2 regions of the Companilactobacillus farciminis KCTC 3681 genome follow, and region 1 is predicted to be linked to the other one. Evidence: riboswitches for the same ligand, from Rfam matches in the RefSeq annotation. Region 1 holds a riboswitch; the other holds the start of a gene.
What was found. Region 1 has a riboswitch for lysine ahead of lysA (diaminopimelate decarboxylase). Riboswitches for the same ligand answer to the same signal wherever they lie in the genome.
Positions count from the first base shown of each region.

Region 1 (7,817 bases):
TTTAATTCAGCAGTTTGTTCTTCACTCATTCCACTAGTTCCAATGACTGGACGTATATTGTGTTCAATAGCAAATTTCGTGTTATCAAAAACGGCACTCGGAATGGAAAAGTCGATCCAAATATCGGCATCCGTTTCAATATCAGTCAGTTTATTAAAAATTTTCACATTTTTATCAAGGCCATAACTCTCAGGATTTAAATCGGTCTCAATGGGGTTGAACCCAGCAACTAATTGTAAATTATCAGAATCTTCGACCATTTTGACAGCCTTTTGACCCATCGAGCCAGAAAAGCCGGAAATAATAACTTTTATCATAAAAAACTCCTAAAGATCTAAAATTTTAAATAACTTAGTTTGTTCTGCTTCATTCAAAGCTAAGATTGGCAAACGACAGCCACCAACTTGATAACCAACGTGATTCAAAGCTGCCTTAACCGGTGAAGGTGAAGGATACATGAACAAGGCAGCCATCTTAGGTGTCAATTGACGTTGGATCTTGCCAGCAATTTGATAGTTGCCTTCTTCCAAAGCTTGATACATCTCGCTCATTTCTGTTCCATAAAGATGTGAAGCAACTGACACAACACCATTAGCACCGACAACTTTAGCAAAGAGTGCTTGAGCGTCCTCACCACTATAAACGTTAAAATCCTTTGGTGCATGTTCAACGATATATTCTAAGTCTTCCATCGTATTGCATTGCTTTACACCTTGAATGTTAGGATTCTTGGCCAATTCAACAACAGTTTCTTTTTCCATCAAAACACCGGTTCGACCAGGAATGTTATAGATCATAATTGGCAAAGGCGAATTCTTGGCAATCGTTTCAAAGTGAGCTTTCATCCCACGTTGATTAGGTTTGTTATAGTAAGGCACTACAACTAAGGCCATATCGATTCCCTTGATCTGACTGATTTTCTTAATAAAATCAATCGTCTGAGCAGTATTGTTACTACCGGCACCAGCAATGATAGGAACACGACCGTCAACAATTTCAACAAACTTTTGATAAAGCTCCAACTTTTCATCTTCAGTCAAAGTTGGCGTTTCACCAGTCGTGCCACCAACGACAAAGCCTTTACTGCCTGTAGCTAGTAGATGTTCAGTCAATTTTTTCAAGGCTGAAAAATCAATCTTTTCATTATCATCAAACGGCGTAATTATCGCTGTCATTAAATCAACATTTTCAAACATCTAATCTTCCTCCAAATCCATACGATAATTTAAGAAACCGACCATCGCATCAATCCCCTTTTTGATTGCAGCTTCATGTGGCAAGAAATCCGCTGAATGAAGTGCACCTTTACTATCGACACCGAGCCAAAACATTGTTCCAGGAATCTTGTTGATCAAGTAGCCAAAATCTTCACCAGTCATTTTGGGCTCAGTTTCTTCAAAATCAATTTGAGAATTATTCTTCATATAATTAATAAAACGTTTCGTCAAAGCAGGATTATTTTCGACTGGATAATATCCACCTTGATTGTATTCCACTGAAATTTCACAATTAAACGACTTCTCTAAACCTTCAGCAATTTCTCTGATACGTTGACGGATAAACTCAATCATGTCTTGAGTCAAACCTCTGATCGTACCTTCTAAACGAGCTGAACCGGCGATAACGTTACGAATCACGCCAGCTTCCATCTTGCCAAAAGTAATCACGCCACATTTTACTGGGTCGATACTCCGAGAAATCACTGTTTGCACTTGTTGGATAAAATTGGCTGCAATTACAACAGCATCATTAGCCAAGTGCGGATAAGCAGCATGACCACTCTTACCTTTGATAGTGACGTTTACTTCAGTCGTTCCAGCAAATAAAGTACCATTGCGACAACCTATCACACCAGTTTTTAGTTGGGCATTGTCATGAAGACCATAAAATTCATCAACGTGAAAATCTCCAGTAAATGCTCCTAAATCATAAGCAACCTTGCCGCCACTATCGGCTTCTTCAGCTGGTTGAAAAAAGAAAACCAAATTATCAAGTGGTTGATGCTCACTGAAATAATTTAAGATTCCTAATCCAACTGTCATATGAATGTCGTGACCACAAGCATGCATCACGCCTGGATTTTTTGAAGCATAGTCCAAACCATTTTCTTCAGTTACTGGCAAAGCGTCCATATCGCAACGATAACCAAGATTGCGCTTAGGATTTGATCCTTTGACTAACACCAACAGAGCAGTTGGTAGTTCTGGTAGCTCTTTAATTTCCAAATTAGTCTTGTCAAATTGCTTTATCACTTCGAGAAGATAGGCATGTGTTTTCACTTCTTGCATCGATAGCTCGGGAATAGTATGCAAATGTCTTCTTATTTGAATTAATTGCTCCTCTGTCAAAGCCATAATTATAACTTCCTTAAAGTACTCTCAATTTTAGTTTTATCAGTTGTTTTTTGATCTTTAACTTTGAGAACTTTAGCAGGAACTCCGGCTACAACTTCATTTTCAGCAACATCTTTAGTTACGATAGCACCAGCACCGACGACCGCATTGTCACCAACTTGAACACCTTCTAGAACGACTGCATTAGCGCCGACAATAACGTTATCACCAATTCTTACTGGTTGAGCAGAAGCAGGTTCAACGACACCAGCCAAAACAGCATTAGCACCGATGTGAGAATTCTTACCGACAATGGCACGACCGCCAAGGACAGCTCCCATATCGATCATGCTCTTGTCGCCAATTTCTGCACCGATATTAATAACTGCGCCCATCATGATCACGGCATTTTCACCGATTGAAACTTGATCACGAATGATAGCGCCGGGTTCGATTCGAGCATTGATGTGTTTGATATCTAGCATTGGTACGGCTGAATTTTGAGCGGCTGTTTCAACATAAATATCAGTAAAATCATTATCTTTTAAAATTGGTTCAATTGCTTTGTAGTCTCCGATTAAAATTGCTAAATCATTACTCTTAAAAACTTTGACATCTGAAGGAAAATTCACATTTGAAACATCCCCTTGAACATAAACTTTAACAGGGGTAATTTTCTTAGAGTTTCCTATATAATTAATAATTTCTTCTGCACTCATTTTTTTCATAAATCTTTCCTCCAATTAATAATCCAAATCTAAACTAGTTAAATCTTGATAAGTTTCTCTTTTAACGACTAACTTATCTTGACCATCTTCAACGAAAACTACTGCAGGTCTAGGATTGCGATTGTAATTCATTGCCATCGAATATCCGTAAGCACCTGTATCTAACATTGCCAAGATATCGCCCGGCTTTGTTTTTGGCAATTGTTGTTGATCAATCAAGATATCACCTGATTCACAATACTTTCCAGCTATGTGAACCGTTTGTTCATTTGGTTGATCCATCTTATTAGCGATAACAGCTTCATATTTAGCTTGATACAAGGCTGGTCTGATATTGTCGCCCATGCCACCGTCAACTGATAAATAAGAAGTTAGATTAGGAATATCTTTTCTTGAACCAACGGTATAAAGTGTATAACCTGCAGGTCCAACGATTGAACGACCAGGTTCGATCCAAATTTCTGGAACTTCGTTGTTTGTTTTCTTCAATTCATCAGCAATTTGTCCAATGAATTCGTCAGCAGTGATTGGATCATCATCTTCGTTATAGCTAATTCCAAAGCCACCGCCAAGATTGATAACTTTAGGCCAATAATTAAATTCAGCTTGGAATTTCTTGGCAATTTCCATCATCTTCTTAGCTAACATGACGAAACCTTGTGTTCCAAAGATTTGAGAACCAATGTGAGCGTGGATACCAGTAAGTTCCATATTCTCATCATCCAAAACTGATTTCATAGCCTTATCTGCTTGACCAGATTCAACATCGAAACCAAATTTGCTATCAGTTTGACCGGTTTGATCATATTTATGCGTGTGTGCGGAAATTCCTGGTGTCAAACGCAACATTACTTTAGTCGTAGCTTTTTCTTGTTTTAAAATCTGTGATAACAAGTCGATTTCGTGGAAATTATCCAACATGATCACACCGACATGTTCTTTGACTGCCATCAACAATTCATCGTAAGACTTGTTGTTGCCATGGAAACTAATTTTTTCACTTGGAAAGCCAGCACTTAATGCGGTATACAATTCACCACCAGAAACAACGTCGATATGAACATCTTCTTGTTTCATTACTTGGTAGATAGCTTTAACAGCAAAAGCCTTACTAGCATAACTAATTTGATATTTTAAATTATTCTTTTCAAACGCGGATTTAAATTTTCTTATTTGGCTACGGACTTGAGAAATATCAAAAACATAAAGCGGAGTTCCATATTTTTTTGCTAACTCGACACTATCAACGCCACCAATCATCAAATGGCCATTTTCACTCTTTAAATCATCTATTATCATAATCACTGCTCCTTTTACCAAATAAAAAAGATCTCCTTGCTTAATAACAAAGAGATCCATAAATAATCTGCATCAATTTTGTCATAAGCTCAACGTGACCGACTATTTGATCACGACAGTTCGTATCATCTTCTAATACGCCCCAGCTCGCTAAATCCTGTAAAATTTAGTGCTTCGGCAACTTCCCCTTTCAATAAGTTCATAGCTCTTACAGAAGCTCCCTCATTTACTCATGTCGATTGCGACCTCTTTTGTTGGTATAAGATTATAACAACACTCATAATACGTCAAGTGATATTAAAAATATTCTCATATTTCTAATAATTAATATTTTTTTCTTGTCATAATGGGGAAAAATGATACACTCATCATTAAAAACTATTTAATTTTAGAGGTGTAAGTTATGAAGGTCGTTAAGTTTGGGGGCAGTTCCCTCGCAACCGGAGAACAATTTGAAAAGGTCATTAATATTATTAAAGATGACTCAGAACGAAAGGTGATCGTAACTTCAGCTCCCGGAAAACGATACCACGGCGATACTAAAGTTACTGATTTGTTAATCGAGTACGCTAATGAAGTTATCGAAAATGAAGATCATACTAATATTATCAAGGAGATTATCTCAAGATATCACGAAATAAGCGACTATTTTAAACTTGATGATTCCGTCATAAAACTTCTAAAAGATAAATTAATCAATTTGGCTAAAGAAAATTATTCGGATAATGAACATTTAATGGCAGCATTCAAAGCTCACGGTGAATTTCTCAATGCTATTCTTTTGAATGAAGTTTTGAATTCCCAAGGCATTAAATCAGTTTTCGTTGATCCTAAAAAGGCTGGCATTATCGTTCATGGACAACCAAACGATGCCGATATTTCACCAGATACTTATCGCAACTTAGAGAATTTTGATGTACCAGAAGACAGTCGCATAGTCTTCCCAGGATTCTTTGGATACAGTCAAGATGGCAGTATTTTTACCTTCTCTCGTGGTGGTTCTGATATCACTGGAGCAATGTTGAGTCGTGGATTGCACGCAGACTTGTACGAAAACTTTACTGATGTTGATGCGATTTACGTTGCTAATAATCACGTTGTCAAACATCCACAAGCAATCAAGAAGATGTCCTATCGAGAAATGCGAGAACTATCTTATGCGGGATTTTCAGTCTTCCAAGATGAAGCCATCATTCCAGCGGTCAAAGGACAAGTTCCAGTCAATGTTAAAAATACCAACAACCCTAGTGCTGAAGGGACTTTGATCGTTCCTGAACAATTTTTATTCAATCCTTCAAACGAAATCACTGGGATTGCTTGTTCCAAACGTTTTTCAGCCCTTTATATTCATCGCTATTTGTTGAATAAAGAAGTCGGCTTTACTTTGAAACTCTTGCAACTCTTTTATAAATACAATATTTCTTACGAACACATGCCTTCTGGTATTGATGATTTAACAGTTATTTTCGACCGTACCAAACTGGACAAAACTACTATCAGCAACCTTTGTCACGATGTCAAAGAAGTCTTGCAACCTGATTACCTGGAATGGATTGACGACTATGCTATCATCATGGTCGTTGGCGAAAGCATTGCTCACAACGTCAATACGATTGGCAAAATTATCGACTCACTAACTAACAACAATATCGCCATCCATATGATCAACCAAGGTGCATCACGAATCTCCATTATGCTAGGCGTTCAAGAATCGGATGCCGACGAAGCCGTCAGACAGATTTACAAAAAATTCTTCAATTAATGAGGTGAACAAGTTGGTAAAATTACTCAAAGTTCATGGTTCAGAAAACAAATTTTTCATCCTTGATCAAACTTTATTAGAAACTCCCCTACCCGATGACCAATTAAAAGCTCTAGCCATCAATTTATGCAAAAATACACTCGGTGGTGCAGATGGACTCTTAGTCGTCGACACTAGTGAAAATTGTCTCGGAAAGATGCGTGTCATCAATGCTGACGGTAGCGAAGCCAAAATGTGTGGTAACGGTCTAAGAACAGTCAGCCGTTATTTATCCGAAAAATATCAACTAGATGAATTCAAAGTCGAAACACTTGAAGCTCCCTTGTCCGTTTCAAAAGCCGATGACTTTTATAAAGGCGTTCCTGCTTTTAGCGTCGAAATTGCTCCTATCTCCTTTAACAACACGGACTTACCTTTCAGCTATCAACAAATGACTGAAATGATCGACCAAAAGGTTCCTGAATTTTTACTCGATCAAACATTTTCTGCTGTGGCTGTTCCTAATCCTCATCTAATCAGTTTCGTACCTGAAATCAATGAAGATGACTTAGGAACCCTAGGAAAGACTCTAAACTCCACTAATCTTTACTTCCCCGAAGGCGTCAACGTCAGTTTTGCTAAGATACTAGATACCAATGAGCTATTCGTGCAGACCTATGAACGTGGCGTTGGCTTTACAAATGCCTGTGGAACTGGTATGTCAGCTACTAGTTTGATTTTTGCCTTGCTTCACGCCAATGAATTCGATCCAACACAGGATATTTCAGTTTATAATCCTGGTGGCATGGTTAAAACTCACGTCAACCTAAATTCTATTAAGGAACTCAGCGAATTGCATTTAATTGGCAATGCTACCTTCACTCACGAAATTCAACTCAGTGAACAGGATCTACACAATAATGATTTAAGCAATTTGAAAGTAACTGAAACTGGTGAACAAAAAAACTATCAAGCCTTTGTTGATAGTATTTCTAAGTAACTATTTGGTTAGTGGAAATATTTTTAATATCAACAAATCAAAAACCTCTATTTGGAGTGATCATTCTCCAAATAGAGGCCTTTTTTGATCTTGAATTACTAGATAACGATAAGAAACGTTATCTAGTCGGTAATAATTTTTTTGATGCAAAAAAAGACTTATGAGATTAATCTCATAAGTCTTAATAAGTAGTGCGCCTAGTAGGAGTCGAACCTACAACCTTCTGATTCGTAGTCAGACACTCTATCCAATTGCGCTATAGGCGCATATCAACAACTCAACGGTATTAATTATATCATATACATTGTAATAGTGTATACATTTTATAAAAAATAATCGATAAGTTTATAATCCCTGGAGCAAGCCGATAAAAAATGTCTCTGCAACGACTGCAAAGACATAAAGCTTACGGAGAGTAGGGGTCTCCACAAGAAATGCCCAACGGCTTACTGCAACAACTAGTATAGCGTACTTTTATTACCGTGACAACACCAATGACAACAAAAGGTTATTTTTTGTTTGTTTCTTCCTATTATATTGTGTTTTTCATTTTTCTAAGTGAAATGGCTCAATTTCATTTATTCTAACATTTAGACTTCAATCAATCCATTATCATCTTTAACAAATAGATAATAAGTAGTTCCAAAATAAAAAAGCTCTCACCCAATATTGAGTGAGAGCTAATTGTTCTGAATCTTGATTATTATTTACTTTAT
Region 1 covers NZ_CP017702.1:919,555-927,371, reverse strand. The annotation lists gene dapB (4-hydroxy-tetrahydrodipicolinate reductase) at 1-317, opposite strand, end outside; gene dapA (4-hydroxy-tetrahydrodipicolinate synthase) at 327-1,196, opposite strand; gene LF20184_RS04445 (N-acetyldiaminopimelate deacetylase) at 1,197-2,354, opposite strand; gene dapD (2,3,4,5-tetrahydropyridine-2,6-dicarboxylate N-acetyltransferase) at 2,357-3,061, opposite strand; gene lysA (diaminopimelate decarboxylase) at 3,077-4,360, opposite strand; lysine riboswitch at 4,438-4,619, opposite strand; gene LF20184_RS04430 (aspartate kinase) at 4,764-6,122, shown strand; gene dapF (diaminopimelate epimerase) at 6,136-7,101, shown strand; tRNA gene LF20184_RS04420 (tRNA-Arg) at 7,294-7,367, opposite strand.

Region 2 (7,817 bases), 360 kb from region 1:
ACGCTCATTTTGGCGTCGTCGAGGATTATTTTCTCTGGGTCGATAATTTGTAAGCGTTGCTTGATATCTTTGTCACAAGGCTTGTTAGCACCCTTAAAACCAATTTTCCACAGCTTGACCAAAGGTCCGATTGCTACGTTAAAGCCTAGGTGCTTACGACTGACTAAAACAGCTCGTTTGATTAGACCATACGTATCTTCTGGTACCTGAACTGGCTTGATACCGGCGTTATGATTGATCGACATGACCTCTGATTGGTTGCGATTGACGGTCAACTTATCTTCGAAGTTTTGAATCAACTTGTAGCCAGCTTCTAAATCGTCTACACCGCTAGGTTCTGCTACTGACAAATTGATCACAGTTCCCAATGCATAATAGCTCTTGTTAATTAACCCCATTGAACTTTCCTCAATTCATAAAAAATTATTTTACGATAGTGAACATCCTCTATCATAGTCTTTTGTGTCGTTCTCGACAAAGGTAAGTTATTCACAATATCCATAAAAAGAGTTATATTAATCCTAACATTTAGAGGAATTGGAGTGAATGAAATGTTTGAGGATTCAAAATTAAATTGGAACGCAACTTATGACGTTATCGTTTTAGGATTCGGTGGTGCTGGTGCTAGTGCTGCTAGATTTGCGGCTGACAACAACGCCAAAGTTTTGATTACTGACTCAGCTCCAGAGGGTCATGAGGGTGGCAATACTCGTTATGCTGGTCAAGTTATTTCATCAGGTGACAATTTAGATGATTTACGTAAATATTACGAAGATTTAGCTTTCCCATTGTCATATGACAAAGATTTGATGGAAACTTTCGTCAAAGGACTCTATGACATCCCTAATTACCTAGAAAATTATCTCGGCGTTAAACCATTTATCATGGGCAAACACCCAGAATCACCTGTATCTAAAGCTTTGTACTTCATGGCTCACGAATACCCAGAATTCCGTGGTCAAGCTACTCACGAATTAGTTGCTGTTCACGAAGGTGTCGCTGACTCTGCTCTTTGGAAGAATCTCCGTCAACAAGTCTTAGACCGTGCTGACAAAATCGATGTCTTGTATCAAACACCTGCTAAACACTTGATTCAAGATCCCGAAACAAAGGCTATCGTCGGTGTTCAAATCGAACGTAACGGCAAATTGCTCAACGTTAAAGCCAACAACGGTGTCGTCATGGCTACTGGTGGTTTTGAAAACAATCCTGAAATGGTCGAAAACTACCTCGGCGAAACTAGTCTAAATCCTATCGGTTCCCTTTATAACAAAGGTATTGGTGTCACAATGGCTAGTGAAGTCGGCGCTAAACTTTACAACATGAACAACTATGAAGCCTACGGTATTTTCCACGGACTAACTCCTAAACCAGCTAAGGGTCAACGTTCACAATTCTTGCCATTCGACTGGCCTGCTTTCCACCAAGGCAGCTTGATTGTTGTCGGCGATGACGGAACTCGTTACTTCGATGAAAATGAAATCCACCGCCACGGACACATTCAAGATCACGGCAACTGGAGAATTCCTCTAGCACAACGTCATCCATATGTTGTCTTTGACCAAAAGAAGTATGACGAACTAAAGAATGACAAGAACGCCCCTTACCCAGAATTCTTAGACTCAGTCGTTAAAGCTGATGATTTGAACAGTTTAGCTGAAGTTATGGGTGTTGACGCAGACAAATTGGCAAACACTATCAAAGACTTCAACCACTTTGCTGATATCAAACGTGACTATGCCTTTGACCGTGATGCCGATACTTTGACAGCCTTCGATGATGGTCCTTACTACTGCTTAGCCATGGTTCAAGGATTGTTGAATACACAAGGTGGTCCTGTTCACAATTCCAATGCAGAAGTTGTTGACGTAAACGATGAAGTTATCCCTCACCTATACGCTTGTGGTGAATTAGGAAGTTTGATGGGACGCCAATACAACGGTGGTAGCAATTTAGCTGAAAACTTGATTTTTGGTAAGATTGCTGGTGAAAATGCTGCTAAAGAAAAAGACGTTGAATCTGTCAAAGTCGATGCTAATACTTCAGCCAGTGTTCACGAAGAAGGTTTGGGATCAGACGTTGGCGAAGAACATTTTGAAACTAACGACAACCAATATATCGGAAAATCAACTGCTGGTATGGGAAATGAAATCGTCGTTCGTGTCACTGCCAATAGCAAAGACGACATTCAAGATATCGAAGTTTTGAAGCAAAGTGAATCTGACGATTACGGTCTCAAAGCTGTTAAGGAATTGCCAAAAGAAATCGTCGAAAAGAATACGGTCGATGTTGATACAATTTCTGGTGCTTCTGCTTCAAGTAAAGCTATTAAAGAAGCTGTTTCTAATGCTTTGGAACAAATTAAATAACCTGAATATTAAAGTCATTGAGTCATTTTTCTTGAAAGATGGCTCTTTTTTTTGGAAAAATCTAATTAAAAAGCTCTCATAGAATGAGTTAACACAATTTCATTCTATAAGAGCTTTTTAGAATTTAGTAACGTGGTATACCAACAGAATACTAATCTATAGTCATTCATCAAAAAAATTATTCATCTTCATCATCTGTAAATTTCAAATTTATTTGTTGAGCACCTTTTTTGTGTTCTAAGACTTTTTTCACAGTATACTTGCTTTTTAAATTTCCTTCTTTACTGATGTATTGCTACGTTTGGAGTTCAACTTTCAATAAATCAGTAGATCCAAATTGTTGGAAATTCTTTTGAATTGATTTTATGAATTCGGAATCTTCAATATCGGCAAAAAATTTCGTTATACCATCAGAGAATTTCCACTTTTCACGTTTTAAATCCATGCTTATAATTTGAATAAATATAATCTTTATCGTGACATCTAAATACTCTATTTCATCCATTGATAGCCAATAACCTTTCATTAAGAAAAATAAAAAGGACACCGCTAAACGATGTCCTTCATGGGAGGTATTTCATAAAATTATCAATGCCGTGTGCAGGAGTCGAACCTGTGACCGCCGGTTTACGATACCGATGCTCTACCAACTGAGCTAACACGGCTTAAAAAAATACACCTAATTCCAATGAACTAGATGTAATATATTGAGACACCTAGGTATTTCCTAAGTATTTATAACTCCGGATGTCAGACTCGAACTGACGACACCCTGATTAACAGTCAGATGCTCTACCAACTGAGCTAATCCGGAATAATTCAATAGCTCTTTAACAGAACTATTAAATCTTATCAATTTATAAGCCTCAGGTCAATAACTATTTGGCATTTTCTTTAGTAATTTTTGTAACTCCACCCATATATGGCACTAAAACGTCTGGAATTGTTACAGAACCGTCTTCGTTTTGGTAGTTTTCCAAAATAGCGGCAACTGTACGACCAGCAGCAAGTCCTGAACCATTCAATGTGTGAGCTAGTTTTGTCTTACCATTTTCGTCACGATATCTGATGTGAGCACGACGAGCTTGGAAGTCTAGACAGTTTGAACAACTTGAAACTTCACGGTACTTGTCTTGAGCAGGCATCCAAACTTCAAGATCGTAAGTCTTAGCAGAACTGAAACTTGCATCCCCACTTGAAAGAACGATTACGTGATATGGAAGTCCTAGTTGTTTAAGGATATTTTCAGCATTGGCTGTCAATTTTTCTAGTTCATTGTACGATTCTTCAGGTTTTGAAACTTTAACCATTTCAACCTTGTTAAATTGGTGCATACGAATCAATCCACGAGTATCACGACCGGCAGAACCAGCTTCAGAACGGAAACAAGGTGTCAAAGCTGTAACGTACTTAGGCAAGTCTTTTTCATCCAAAATCTTGTCAGCAAAGTAGTTTGTCAAAGGAACTTCGGCTGTAGGGATCAAAGTCAATGGATTTTCATCAACCATAACCGTGTAGACATCTTCAGTAAACTTAGGGAATTGACTAGTACCAAACATGGCATTGTTGTTAACCAAGTATGGAGGGATTACTTCTGTATAGCCTTCTTTTTGGTGTTGGTCCAACATGAAGTTGTAAACAGCACGTTCAAGTCTAGCACCCATACCAATGTAGTAAACAAAACGTGAGCCAGAAACTTTAGTAGCTTGTTCAAAGTCTAAGATTCCTAGTTCTTCACCGATATCCCAGTGGTGTCTTGGTTTGAAGTTTTCCTTAGGAACGGCACCGACTTTTCTGATTTCAACGTTAGTACTTTCGTCAGGACCAACGGGAACAGAATCGTCAGGAATGTTAGGTAGACGAACTAAGATGTAGTTCATTTTGCCTTGTGTTTCTTCAAGATCAGCATCGATTTTCTTGATATCGGCACCAACTTGTTTCATAGCAGCGATTTCGTCACTAGCATCTTCTTTATTGCGTTTCTTGTTAGCAATTCCTTGAGAAACCTTATTTCTTTCTTCCTTCAAAGTTTCTGTCTTAACTAACAATTCACGACGTTTTTCATCGTATGAAAGCAATTCGTCGATTTCTTCACTAGTAACGCCGCGTGAAGCTAATTTATTTTTGATCCATTCAGGGTCTTTTCTGATTAGCTTAATGTCTAACATAAATTCATCCTCCATTATTTGTGAACTTGCACGATTAGCCTATGTAACTTGTTTCCTGCAGTATAGCGGAAACGAGCTACTCAAGGGCTAGCCGTCCTTGTTCCGCTCTCTAATATAAAAAAAGGTCGAAACATCCCAATAAAGGGACGAATCGACCATTCGCGGTACCACCCAGTTTCAGAGTATACAAATACCCTGCACTTTCAGATTTTATCGGATCAACCCGAACGGAATTACCCGTTGCCAGAATGCTGGAATAAAACCTTGACGATTTTCACCGACCATCGTCTCTCTGAAAGGTTTGTGAGTAGGCACTCTCTTAGCTTTATATTCATTGTTAATCATAATTTAAAATGTTCTAAATATCAACTAGTAATGACCACCATTTTTAGTAGCTTCAACATCGATATCTTCTAGCTTCAAGAACTTTGTCTTATGCTTGACCTTGTAATAGATCCAACATACGAACAAAATAATCAAACCACTGTAACTGATCAAGAGACGGCCAATATTGAAGTCAACCATTGAACGCACATCTTGACCAATAATAATGATGATACCTAGGATGATGGCTAAAATTGGACCAAATGGGAACCACTTAGCTTTGTACTTCAAGTCATCAAGTTTGTAGCCTTTGTACAAGTAAGCTTTTCTGAAACGATAATGAGAAAAGGCAATCCCAATCCAAGCGATAAATCCGGTCAAACCACTGGCAGCAACCAATAGTTCGTAGAATGAATCACCATACAAACTAGTGAATAAGGCTGCTCCACCAACTAAAGCAGTTAGTAGAAGTGAAAAGACTGGCACACCACGACCATTAGTTTTTTCAAAAACCCTTGGTGCCATATTATTTTTACTCATTGACCAAAGCATACGACTGGCAGCATATAGTCCTGAGTTAGCCGCAGAAATAACTGATGTCAAAATAACAGCATTCATAATTCCGGCAGCTAGTGGAATCCCAACTTTCTTGAAGACAATCGTAAAGGGACTGATAGCAATATCACCAGCGTCTGATCCCAAAAGATTTGGACTAGTATAAGGAATCAAAGCACCGATAATAGCAATAGACAAAATGTAGAACAAAAGAATTCTCCAGAAGACTTGTTTGATAGCCTTAGGAATACTCTTTTCAGGAGTTGCTGATTCACCCGCTGTGATACCGATCAACTCAGTACCTTGGAAGGAGAACCCGGCAACTACGAACACGCTTAGAATCGCTGGAACGCCTCCAACGAAAGGTGCTTTCTTATATGTATAATTTGTCAAGCCAACAAAGTTTTGATTTCCTAAAATTCCTAATATACTTAAGACGCCGACAATCAAGAAGATGATAACGGCGGTAACTTTGATTGATGACAACCAGTATTCAGTTTCACCAAATGAACCTACAGAGATAAAGTTGATTACCAATAGAACAATCATAAAAGTCAAACTGATTTTCCATGAGGTCCAGCTTGGGAACCAATATTTTACAACTAAAGAAATTGTGGATAAATCGACCGCTAGAGTAATCGCCCAGTTGAACCAATAATTCCAACCTAACGCAAAACCAAAAGCAGGATCGATGAATTTGGTAGCATATGTCGCAAATGAGCCGGAAACTGGCATGTAAGTTGCCATCTCTCCCAAACTAGTCATCAAGAAGTAAACCATAATACCAATAGCCACATAAGCTATCAAGGCACCTCCAGGACCAGCTGTTGAAATTGAGGAACCACTTGCCACAAACAAACCGGTTCCAATTGACCCACCAAGTGCGATCATCGACAAATGACGGGTCTTCAACGACCTATTCACATCATTATTTTCCATCTTTCATTCCCCTTTTTGGATATAAAAAAAATCCTTATTATCAGAGGAACTACCGACAATAAGGATTATAATTATCCCATTAATCAATAGCTCAACGAATTAGAGAGTGTCTTCGTTTGCCGGCAATATTGCGGAAACGAGTCGCGAATAGCAGGTCCCTGTGCTTTTGCCCAGAACCCGAATGCCATTCTCCACTCTCTAAAATCGACAGTCCACCACCTATTAAGCAGCAGCCCAATCAAATTACCAAGTAGGGATAATTGATTTCGGCAAACTTTCCTTTCATATCTTTTCAAAGTACCCTATCCATACTCCAAAATATTAATAATAAAGATTGCACCTCTATCTGATTACAAAACATTATAAATAAATGTTAAGATAGTAGCAAGTAGTGTTTCATTTATTATTAAAATATTTTAATTAAACGTTACCGGGGGAAGACAAATGTTGGAGCAAATTTTCTTAGTTAAGCAAGACGTAGAAAAATACCGCATGCTTACTGTAATAAAATCTTTACCTCCTCGTGAAGTAAACTTAAGTAACATTAGTAATCGACTGCAATTCACCTACCAAAAAACGTATAATATTTTTCAAGCATTATTGGAAGATCTAGCTGATGTCGCTCCCGATATTGACCCTACCGACACAAAAATCGAGTCAATCGACTTCAGAAAAGTTTCCATTGATACTTACCGACTATTTTTGGTAAAAAACTCAGTCGTTTTCCAAGCCTTCAATTATGGTTTGACTAATGCCAATCCGTCATTTGAAAGCTTTAGTGACGAACACTTTACGAGTAAGTCCACTTTAAATCGTAGAATGTCCAAATTCAGAGCCTTTCTCAAAAACTTTGGTCTCAAGATTTCCAACTCGACACTTGAAATCAAAGGTAATGAGAAAAACATCCGTTGGATGGCATACTACGTCTATTGGTATACATATCACGGGCAAGAATGGCCATTTAGTTTGATTCAAGAAAACTCAATCGACCAGATTATTGGTCGTACCGATATTACTTTCGACAACCCGATCGTACACTTCCAATTAAAATATTTTCTAGCAATTTCTCGGATTCGCTTGATCAAACGTCACTATATTGACGAATTGCCATATTACAGCGATGTCTTTGGTACCCAAAATCTGGGCGAAGATATTTTGACGCAAGAAGACTATCCAATCGTGCCAGTAACTGCTTTGGACAATGAAAACAAATTGGTCAACCTCTTCAGAAGAACTGCCTTCCAACCTAGTGATACCTCATTTGAGCAACCAATCAACGCTAACGCCAGAATCAATCCGAAGTTCTATGCGCTCGTTTATCACTTTATAGATTTCTTGAAGGAACATTATCACGATGATATGTCGCTCTACCACAATCAAAAGACTTTGAAACATATTATGACCTATGTAACGCGTGATATCGTCTTCTATTACATCATGGCGCCTTATTCTTTGATGCATC
Region 2 covers NZ_CP017702.1:559,537-567,353, reverse strand. The annotation lists gene LF20184_RS02675 (FAD:protein FMN transferase) at 1-398, opposite strand, end outside; gene LF20184_RS02670 (FAD-binding protein) at 552-2,369, shown strand; gene LF20184_RS02665 (hypothetical protein) at 2,665-2,895, opposite strand; tRNA gene LF20184_RS02660 (tRNA-Thr) at 2,962-3,034, opposite strand; tRNA gene LF20184_RS02655 (tRNA-Asn) at 3,111-3,183, opposite strand; gene serS (serine--tRNA ligase) at 3,248-4,537, opposite strand; gene LF20184_RS02645 (amino acid permease) at 4,907-6,355, opposite strand; lysine riboswitch at 6,529-6,708, opposite strand; gene LF20184_RS02640 (helix-turn-helix domain-containing protein) at 6,800-7,817, shown strand, end outside.
Region 2: another riboswitch for lysine. It lies ahead of LF20184_RS02645 (amino acid permease); the one in region 1 lies ahead of lysA (diaminopimelate decarboxylase).